DNA from 2 places in the Paenarthrobacter sp. E2MeOHC11 genome. Region 2 is predicted to be linked to the other one. Evidence: riboswitches for the same ligand, from Rfam matches in the RefSeq annotation. Region 2 holds a riboswitch; the other holds the start of a gene.
The links. Region 2 has a riboswitch for thiamine pyrophosphate ahead of ACSSVG_RS13035 (ECF transporter S component). Riboswitches for the same ligand answer to the same signal wherever they lie in the genome.
Positions count from the first base shown of each region.

Region 1 (5,229 bases), 1.0 Mb from region 2:
TCTCCGGCGGCGAGCGCTGTCGCAGACCATTGGCTGCGCGGCACCACCTCGGAATTGCGCGCGACGGCGACACCCAGCTTGCCGCCGTCGGCTGCCTGTCCGCGGTGGTCCAGGACGCGGCCGGTGACAGCGGTGACGAGTGTGCTGACGGAAGCGTCCTCCGGCACTGCGTGGTCGGATCCGTTGAGTTTGATGTTCATGCTGTTTCCTTACTCGGAACGTGTGCCGGCGTAAGAGCCCGCGATAGGGATGTGTTGGTGGCGAAACGGTCCGGACGGAAGTGCGCCCATCGGGGGTCTGCCGAACCGTTGATCAGGTCGCACACGATCCTGGCGGCCACGGGTGTCAGGAGAACACCGTGACGGAAGAATCCTGTGGCGATCACCAGCCCGTCAACGTCTCCGCTGGTAGTGGCGACGCGGCCAAGAAGCGGTGCATTATCCGGAGTCCCGGGGCGGGCCCGGGCTGTTGCTTCAAGGAGTTCCAATTCCGCCACGGCAGGGACCAGGGTTTGGGCATCCCGCAGAAGTTGATATACGCCGCCGGCTGAGACAGCGTTGGACGACGCAGACAAGCCGTCCTCGCGTTGGGTGGCCCCGATGACCACGGTGCCATCATCCCGGGGAACGATGTACACCGGTACGCCGCGCACCATGCCGCGGACTGTGGAAGTCACCAACGGCCGCAGGTGGTCGGGGACGCGAAGCCTGAGGATGTCGCCGTATACCGGCCTCACAGGAAGGCTGAGACCGTCAGGGAGTCCGGACAACTCCGCGGCCCCCAGACCGTTGGCCACCACGGTTTCACTGGCGTGGACAGTGGCGCCGGAGTCGAGCTCCACTCCTGAGACGCGCCCACCGTCCCACAACAACCGGCGGGCGCCGGCACGGACCCCGTACCCGTCATCCGTTCCGTGCACCCACGTAGCGTCCCGGTGCGAGTGGTTCTCCAGTTCAGTCACCAGGCAGGCCGCCAGCTTCCGGGGATCCACTTGGTGATCGGCCGGGATGTCGAAGGCGCAGGAGATTTGCGGGCTGAGGAGCGGCTCGCGCACCCTCGCGTCGCGAAGGGCCAGCGGTTCAACGGCCAGGCCGGCTCCAAGCTGTACGGCGCGGAGATCGGCGAGCGCCCTGCGGTCGGCGGCGTCGGCACCCACGGCGAGTGTCGGCGTCGCGCGGTATCCAGTGTCAGTACCTTCACGGGAAAGTGCGTCCGCGAAGGACGGCCACAGGTGCGAAGACTCCAGCATCAGTTCCAGGAGGTCTTCCTCCTGGTAGTGCAGTTCGCTGACAGGGGCAAGCATCCCTGCCGCAGCGTAAGTGGCTCCGGTTGCCGGTGCGGGATCGATCAGTGCCACCGAGCGGCCCAGCCGCCGGGCTCCGTGGGCGATGCCAAGGCCAATAATGCCGCCCCCAATGACCGCCACGTCTGCGTGGAGGGGGGTATGGCGGGATTCTGCCATTCGTTTCCTTCCCTACGCCGGTACTAGCCGGATCAGGTCAAGCGGTCGGCGCTGAAGCCCTCTCAGCCGGACGGTCATATAACGAACGTCGCGGCTCCCGCAGTACGTGCCCAGTTTAGAGGAACTACTCTGGTTTCCATGACCCAGCCTGATGCCCTCTCCGCCGCCCGCCTGTACTTGTGCACCGATGCCCGCAAACAGCAAGGCGATTTCGAAGACTTTGTGGACGCCGCTTTCGAGGGCGGCGTGGACATCATCCAACTCCGCGACAAGGCGCTGGAAGCGGCCGAAGAATTGGAAATGCTGGCTGTCCTGCGCAGCGTGGCCCAACGTCATGGAAAGCTTTGGGCAGTGAACGACCGCGCCGATGTTGCCGGTATTTCCGGGGCTCCGGTGTTCCATGTCGGCCAAAAGGACCTCCCTTTGACGGCCGCCCGGACCCTCCTGCCGAACGTCACGGGAATAGGCCTGTCCACGCACACCACTACGCAGATCGATGCCGCAATCGCCGCGTCGTCGAGCCCCACCGGACTGGACTATTTCTGTGTCGGCCCCGTCTGGGCAACACCGACCAAACCCGGTCGGCAAGCCGTCGGTCTGGACCTGGTCACATTTGCCGCGAAAGCGGTCAAACACGCAGAAGTGGATCTCCCCTGGTTCGCCATCGGCGGCATCGACCACAGCAACGTGGAGCAGGTGGTTGCCGCTGGCGCCAGCCGCATCGTCGTCGTCCGGGCCATCACTGAGGCCACGGATCCGACAGCGGCCGCCAAGTCGCTGTTGCAGGCACTGGACACCGTATAGCGGAAGCAAGCGGCCAGGAGGTTACGCAGTCAGGCCGAGGCCTGTCATCCGTCGTGCGTGCTTCTCGGCGAGCTCGCCGGTCAGCCTCTTGACTGCTGCACGGGCGTCGCCACCGCTCCTCAGCGTGGGCCCCAGCTGCGGGTGTTCCGTGCCGACGCGTTGGGCCTGCGTCAGTGCTTCGCCCACCAGGCGTCGGCCCCAGAGGGCCAGACGCGAGGCCAAGCGGGGGTCATCGGCCAGTGCCCGCCTGAGCAGGACACGCAGGACCTCCGTTGCCTGATCGGGAGAAGCCACGCGATCAACGAACTGTTGGGTCGTGGCATCAAGGAATACCGCGACGGCCCTGTAAAAGTCCGATGACACGGTATCGATGACGTAGGCCTTCATGACGGATTCGAACCAGTCCCCTGGCTTGGTGCGTTCATGGAAGTGGTCGAAGGAGCGCTGGAACGGCAGCATGGCCTCTTCGGGATCGATGCCCATCTCGGCCAGCCGATCGTTGAGGAGTGCAAAGTTTCCGTAGGCGCCCACGGCGATTTTTGCCAAGACTGAGCGGTCATGAAGCGTGGGGGCGTAGCGGGAATCGACGGAGAGCCGCCCAAACGCTGACAACTCGCCATATGCCATTGCTCCAAGCAGCTCCGCGGCGAGTTGCCCGGTTGAAGCTGCAGCGTCCGGGGAAGTGCCCATGATCCAAGACTATCCGCCGGATTCGGGCTAACCTGATTTTCGTGTCACATCATCGGATTGCACCCAACGTCGACGATTCGTCGGACCAGCTTGCCGCCGCACTGGCTGCCCTGAGGACCGAGCTGGACCTTCCTGGTGCATATCCGGCAGCGGCCGTAGCAGAAGCACGCCAAGCCGTGGAAACCCTGAAGTTGCCGGACCGGGACATGCGCGAAATCCCCTTCCTGACCATCGACCCTGCCACGTCGACAGACCTGGACCAGGCGTTGTTCATGGACCGCTCCGGTGACGGATACAAGGTTCTCTACGCCATCGCCGACGTGCCGGCCTTCGTGGTCCCCGGCGGCGCCCTGGATGCCGAGACACGGCAGCGCGGGCAGACGTTCTACGCTCCTGACGGGCGGATCCCCCTGCACCCGGAGGTCATCAGCGAGAACGCCGGAAGCCTGCTGGCCGGCCAGGTCTGCAGTGCGTTCGTCTGGGAATTCGAGCTGGATGCGCAAGCGGATGTGGTGGCAGTGTCGATGGCGCGCGCTGTTGTTCGCAGCACTTCCAAGCTGAGCTACACGGGCGCCCAGCAGCAGATCGACGACGGAACAGCCCCACCCGTCCTGCAACTCCTGAAAGAAGTTGGCCTCAAGCGCGTTGAACTCGAACGGCTGCGCGGGGGCGCAAGCCTCAACATGCCGGAACAGGAAATAGTACAAGCGACCGACGGCGGCGGGTACAGGATCGCTGCCGCCCCGTCCTTGCCTGTGGAGGACTGGAATGCCCAGATCTCCCTCATGACCGGCATGGCCGCCGCCCAACTGATGCTTGACGGGAAGGTTGGCATCCTGCGGACCATGCCCGCGCCGGACGACCGTTCGCTGCTCCATTTCAAACGGCAGACCGTCGCACTGGGAAAGCCTTGGGACGGCAAGACCTCCTACGGCGAATACCTCCGGACGCTGGACGCATCCGATCCCAAGCAACTGGCCATCCTGCACTCGGCCGGCACCTTGTTCCGCGGCGCCGGCTACACTCCGTTTGACGGGGAGGTGCCCGCCAATGTGGTTCAGGCAGCCATTGGAGCTCCCTACGCCCACACCACCGCACCGTTGCGGCGGCTCATTGACCGTTTTGTCCTGGTGATCTGCGAAGCCCTGAGCAATAACCACCCGATACCGGCCTGGGCGCGTGATGCCCTGCCCTCCCTGCCCGACATCATGGCGTCCTCGGATCAGCTGGCCGGACGCCTCGAGCGCGCCGCCTTGGACACTGTGGAAGCGGCGCTGGTGGCCAACCACGTCGGGCAGGAGTTTGACGCCGTGGTCATATCCGGGTCCAAGCCTTCAAACGGCAATGCCAACGGAAAAGGCACGGGCAACGGTAACGGCAATGGAAACGGGAGCGGTCCTTACGGCGTCGTCCAGATTGCCGAACCTGCCGTGACTGCCCGCTGCGACGGCGAGTTGGAGTCCGGGACCAACGTTCGGGTACGGCTGGTGAAGGCCGATATTGCCAGCAGGGAGATCCGGTTCCAACTGCTTCCCTGACGGCCTTCCCGGCGGCGATCCGGGCTTTGCCGGCGCCAGAGGATAGACTAAGCCTGTAGTAATGGATGCCCGGTCGTTGATTCAGTGAATTTTTGAACTCAACAAGCCCGCCCCTACGCGATCTTGAGATGTACCAACTGGTCACCAGTGCCAGTACTTAGATAGCCCGCGATCGGCTTCCACTGGATTTGCTTGCGCGCCCGTTCGTGCTCCGGTACGGCTCCGCCGCCCCCGTTGAGCATGCAGCGCCAATGCCCAAATGAATAAGGAAACTCCCTGTGAGTGAATTGCATACCCATGAAGTCCTGACGGACTCCACCGGAACTGAAACCATCGAGCCCGAGGAAACGATCACCTCGGATGAGACGCCCCACGAGATCGAAGAAAAGTCGTTCGCTGACTACAACGTCCGCGCGGACATTGTTGAGTCCTTGGCCGACGCCGGGATCACCCATCCCTTCCCCATCCAGGCAATGACCCTGCCCGTAGCCCTGAGCGGCCACGACATCATCGGCCAGGCCAAGACCGGTACAGGCAAGACACTGGGCTTCGGCATTCCCGCGCTCCAGCGTGTGGTCGGCCGCGACGACGCCGGCTACGAAAAGCTTGCTGTCCCGGGCGCACCCCAGGCCCTGGTGATCGTCCCCACGCGTGAACTCGCGGTGCAGGTTGCCAACGACCTCCAGACTGCTTCACGCAAGCGCAACGCCCGCATCGCGACCATCTACGGCGGCC
Region 1 covers NZ_CP196673.1:3,793,689-3,798,917, reverse strand. The annotation lists gene thiS (sulfur carrier protein ThiS) at 1-200, opposite strand, end outside; gene thiO (glycine oxidase ThiO) at 197-1,462, opposite strand; TPP riboswitch at 1,455-1,573, opposite strand; gene thiE (thiamine phosphate synthase) at 1,601-2,266, shown strand; gene ACSSVG_RS17695 (ferritin-like fold-containing protein) at 2,288-2,956, opposite strand; gene ACSSVG_RS17690 (RNB domain-containing ribonuclease) at 2,998-4,494, shown strand; gene ACSSVG_RS17685 (DEAD/DEAH box helicase) at 4,773-5,229, shown strand, end outside.
Region 1: linked by a shared signal. The riboswitch ahead of thiO (glycine oxidase ThiO) and the one ahead of ACSSVG_RS13035 (ECF transporter S component) in region 2 are both predicted to bind thiamine pyrophosphate.

Region 2 (5,229 bases):
GCGCCTACAGCCGTGAGCACTGCACCCGCTGCGATGATCACACCGCCAAGGACCACCCAGGCGTCCAGCATCGAATACGTGGATTCGCGCGCCCACGTTCGCTGACCTCCGCCGAAGCCGCGCGCTTCCATGGTTACTGCCAGCCGCGAAGCCCTCCTTACGGCCTGGACCAAGAGCCCGAAGCTCTGGCCCAGCATGGCCTTCAGCCGCTGGAGCGGGCTGCCCTGCGAACCCACGCCGCGGGCACGGCGGGCCATGCCGATGGTCTGCCACTCCTCCGCCATCAGGCCCACCAGCCGCATTGCTGCCAGGGAGCCCAGGACAAAGCGGTGCGGCAGCTTTGCTTTCTGCGCCAGCGCATCGGCCAGGTCAGTCGGATCCGTGCAGGTCATCAGCAGGATCGCCGGGAGGGCAATCGCCAAACCGCGCAGCATGAAACCCAGCCCCAGCTCCAGGGAACCTTCGCTGATGGACCAGAGTCCGACGTCGAGCAGTACAGCGCCGCTGTCCGCCGCCACAATCGCCGTGCTCCAGCCGCCGATCGCCGCCGCGATGATCAGGGGCCAGGCGCGCTGCCACAAGAGCCGCAGGGTAAGCCCGGCCAGCGGGAACAATGCCAGTTCCGCAACCAGCGCCGTGGACGCCGACACCCAGTCGATGGACAGGGCCAGTACCAGGGAAATCAGGAAAACCGATACGAACTTCGCCAAGGGGTTTGCACGCGTCAGCAGGGCATGGTTTCCGCGGATGTTCAGTGCGTCCCTCATGCCGCACCCGCTTCCTGATGCGCAACATTGCCCTGTGCCACAGGTCCCAGCCGCAGCTCCGTTCCCCCGAGTACTGCACTGAATTCCTGGTCGTGGGTCACCGAGACCACTGCCGTTCCGGCGTCCAACAACTCCGAAAGGAATGACGCCAGCTCAGCCCAGGTGTTGGCATCCTGGCCGAATGTGGGCTCATCCAGCACCAGGACCTTCGGATGCGCCGCCAGAACCGTGGCCACCGAAAGCCGCCGCTTTTCCCCACCGGACAACGTGTAGGGATTGGCGTCCACAAGGTGCGTCAGCCTCAGCCGCTCCAGCAGTTCATCCACGCGTTCCTCGCCATGGCCCAGATGCTTGGGGCCAAACATGAGCTCGTCCAGGACCTTGCCCGTGACAAACTGGTGCTCCGGTTCCTGGAACACCGTCCCGATGCGGGAAATCAACTGGTCAGCTTTCCACGTGAACGGGTCAATACCCGCCCCCTCGGAAAGCTCGACGGCGGCACTCACCGCACCGTCCACCGGCGCCAAAAGGCCGGCCAACGTGAGAGCGAAAGTGGATTTGCCGGCACCGTTCGGTCCCGTGATGGTCAGGGCCTGGCCAGCCCTGACCTGTGCGCTGATGCCCGTTTGCACGGGAACAGGCGGGATGGTCTTGAAGCCTTTGCGCCGCGGTTTTTCCCGGGATACTGCGAGGTCCTGGGCTGCCAGGAGAAGCGTGGAAGTCTGGGGCCGGTTCTGCCGCGTCCGGGTTGCCGGAACGTATCCCGGCACCCACACGCCAGCCGCCATCAGCATGGTGCGTGCCTCGGACAGGACCTGCTCCGGAGGGCCGTCCAAGAGGACTCCGCCCGCGGCCTGCCCGGCGCCCGCAGCCGCGCTCGACCCCGCCACCGACCCTGGCTGCAGGACCACGATCCTGTCCACCAGGTCTTTCCACACAGAAACGCGGTGTTCCACCACAACCAGGGTGGCACCGGTCTTATCGAGGCAGCGCTTCACCGCATCACGGACCTCCAGCACACCCGCCGGATCCAAGTTGGCCGTCGGCTCGTCCAACAGGATCAGCCCGGGTCGCATCGCCAAAATGCCCGCAAGCGCAAGCCGTTGCTTCTGCCCTCCGGAGAGTGCCGCCGTTGGGTGATCCAGGGCCAAACCGCCGCCGGCAGCGGTGCGCAGCCCGACGTCGTCGAGCGCTTCATGGACGCGGGACCAGATCTCGTCCCGCGGCACGGCCAGGTTCTCGGCGCCGAAGGCGACGTCGTCACCCACGCGGGAGAGGACCACCTGGGTTTCGGGGTCTTGCTGCATCAGGCCGGCGCGGCCACGCTGTTCGCGGGGAGCAACGCCGTCGATCAGCAGGGAGCCGGTCTCGTCCGAGTCGTCTTCCTCATCACCCAGCACGCCGGCCAAGGCATGCAGGAGGGTCGATTTACCGGCGCCCGAAGGACCCAGCAGCAACACCCGTTCGCCAGGTTCGATCCGAAGGTCCAGACCCTCAATGGCAGGCTGGGCCCGGCCGGCATGCCGCCACCCCCAGCCCTCGGCTGAGATGGCGGCAGGCCTGACCGTGCCGCTTTGAGTCGCGGACATCAGCTGAAGACTGGCTCCGAAGCGGCCTTGCGCGACGCGAAGGAGCTCAGGACGCCGGTCTTCGCCAGGCCGCGGGTGGCGACCCAGGACAGTGCGCCTGCGATGATCGCGCCGGAAATGGTGGTGAAGCTGATGTAGGCAAGCTTGTCGATTGCCTCGTACGCGATGTTCCAGCCCCACGGAAGGAAGGAGTCGTTCAGGCCGCAGAAGAGGCCTGCGCCCGCGCCGGCGAGGAGGGCCGTGGGCAGGTTGAACTTCTTGTAGCGGAAAGCGGCGAAGATGAGCTCGGCGCCGAGTCCCTGCAGGACTCCGGAGATCAGCACTGTGGTGCCGTACTGCGAGCCCATGATGAGCTCACCGGTGGCAGCGACGGCTTCGCAGAACAACGCTGCGCCCGGCTTGCGGATAATGAGCATGCCCAGGACCGCGGGGATCATCCAGCCACCGGCGATCAGGCCGGTGAGGGGAGGGTACGTCGCGTTCAGGGGAATGGATACCAATGCAGCGCCCTGGGACCAGGCCCAGAAGATCACGCCGCCGGCGATGGCGATCAGAGCCGCCACAACGATGTCTACAACACGCCAGTTATAACTGGTCTTCTTCACGTTTACCGTGGTCATTTTCTGCCTCCTGAGGTACAGGAGGGGAAAGTGCTACCCGGATTCTCCAGCCGGCCTGCGCCGTCCGGATCCGGACACTCTGAGAAGCTCGACTCCCTTGCGCCGGTACTAACCGGATCAGGTTCGAGGGTCTGCGGCTGTCCGCACTCTCAGCGCCCTCGCGTCTCCTGCATCTCTGCAGGGTCCGACGGCGGCGCTCCCCTGTCGTTATCAAATCTGCCCTGATGGGCGGGTTCAGTTTACACCTGCGTCCATGGCGGGCGCTGGCCCGTTGCCCGCCTATGGTCACAATCGGATCAGCGCGCCCCGGGCCGGACGCGTTCCAGGCGTGCGTTGCGAGGCCCGCCCTACACCCCTCCCGCCGGTTTTGGCCTGCACACCAGGCCCCACAACGAGACCTGAGAGAATGATCCAGCAGACTCGACCGCGGCAAAGGGGCATATCTCATGACGGACCTACCCAAGCAGGATCACCCCGCAAGCGACACCACGGCGCCGGAACCTCGCCTTGCCGCCAGCGTCATCCTGCTCCGCAACGCCCCCGGCGGTCTCGAAGCCTTCGTCCAGCACAGGGTCAGCACCATGGACTTCGCTGCCGGAATGGTGGTGTTCCCGGGAGGCCGGGTGGATGCTGCGGACACGTCCGGCTGGGACTACCCCGCGGAGCTGCTCCAACACCACGCGGCCCAGTGGCGCCAAAGCTCCATAGGCGCTAATCCTGCGCAGGCGACCACGAGCGCGGGTACGGTCCTCACAGCCGCACTCCGGGAAGTCCAGGAGGAGGCGGGCCTGAGCATCCACTCCGCCGACCTCCGTCCATGGGCCAACTGGGTCACCCCGACGGACATGCCCAAGCGCTTCGACACCTACTTCTACATCGCCAAGCCTGCGCCAGGGGCTGAGCCCCAGCACCAAACCACTGAGGCCTGGCAGTCTCTGTGGATGCCAGTGGACGGAATTCTGGCGGCAGAGGCGGCCGGAACACTGAAACTGATGCCGCCCACCTATTACCTGCTGAAGGAAATCGCAGGGTTCGGCTCAGTGGAAGCGGTGTGGTCCGCGGAGCACACCGTCGTTCCGGTGCTCGCCCCGGTGGGTTCCATGGCCGCGTTCCTCAAGGAACGGGAAAACCGCCGGTAACAGCGTCCGCCCGGCCTTTACGGCTAGGCTGGGGACATGAACCTCTTCTTCAAGCTGCTGGGTACCGGAGTGAGCCTCGGAGCAGGCTTCGTCGGAACCAAACTCGTCAATAAAGGGTGGGAAAAGGCCACTGGCAACAAGCCACCCACAGGCAACGATGACTTGGAGACGAGCCTGCGCTCGGCCCTGACATTCGCCTTGATCTCTGCGTTCGTGAGCACCCTCATCCAGGTACTCGCCAGCCGCGGGACGCAGCGTGCCATCGCCCGCTTCGCCAAATCCAAGGACATCGTCTAGGCACCACCCGGACAACATGCAAGCGCGGGGCCACCATCAGTGGCCCCGCGCTTTTTGCCTATCAGTCGTTCAGATGAGCAGCCGTTCAGCGGTCGTTGCCAGGCTCTTGCCCGGCGGCCGCCCGTTGAACCACTGCCTCGAGTTCATCTTTGGTGAGCATCTCGCGGTGACCGTGCTTGGTGCGGTAGGCGGAGCGACCCACCATGTGGGCAGAAACGGGCGCCGTCAGCAGCTGGAAGATCCATGCCACCAGCAGGACCGGCCACACCCACCAGGTGCGCATCTGCAGGCCTATGGCGGCAAGCATGAGGAACAAACCCAGTACCTGCGGCTTGGTGGCAGCGTGCATGCGGCTCATAAGGTCCGGAAAACGGAGCAAGCCGATAGCAGCACCCAGGGACATCAGGGCGCCCACCACCAGGAACACGGCGGTCACACCATCGATCACGACATCGACGCCGGTGGGATCAGGACTCATTGTTCTGTTCCCTCCGCTCCGCCACAAACCGGGCAACTGTCACCGATCCGATAAAACCAATCACGGCCAGGGCTACCAGCAGCATCAGGTTGTTGAGGTGCCTGTTCATCGCCATGTCGATCGCGAGTGCAGCACCCAGGATTGCGAGCAGGACGTCCGAGGCCAGCACTCGGTCCAGCAAGGACGGGCCGATGGCTATGCGGACGATCGCACCTGCGGCAGCCAGGCTGAGGATTACAGCCGTGACCACGAGAATGGTTTCCTTCATCGCGTTGCCCCTTCCATTCCCGGACGTATTTCGGCCTTCAATGCTTCGACTTCTTCGCGCGTGCCCATGAT
Region 2 covers NZ_CP196673.1:2,776,325-2,781,553, reverse strand. The annotation lists gene ACSSVG_RS13045 (energy-coupling factor transporter transmembrane component T family protein) at 1-767, opposite strand, end outside; gene ACSSVG_RS13040 (ABC transporter ATP-binding protein) at 764-2,356, opposite strand; gene ACSSVG_RS13035 (ECF transporter S component) at 2,356-2,976, opposite strand; TPP riboswitch at 3,053-3,189, opposite strand; gene ACSSVG_RS13030 (NUDIX hydrolase) at 3,423-4,115, shown strand; gene ACSSVG_RS13025 (DUF4235 domain-containing protein) at 4,152-4,412, shown strand; gene mnhG (monovalent cation/H(+) antiporter subunit G) at 4,498-4,890, opposite strand; gene ACSSVG_RS13015 (MrpF/PhaF family protein) at 4,880-5,158, opposite strand; gene ACSSVG_RS13010 (Na+/H+ antiporter subunit E) at 5,155-5,229, opposite strand, start outside.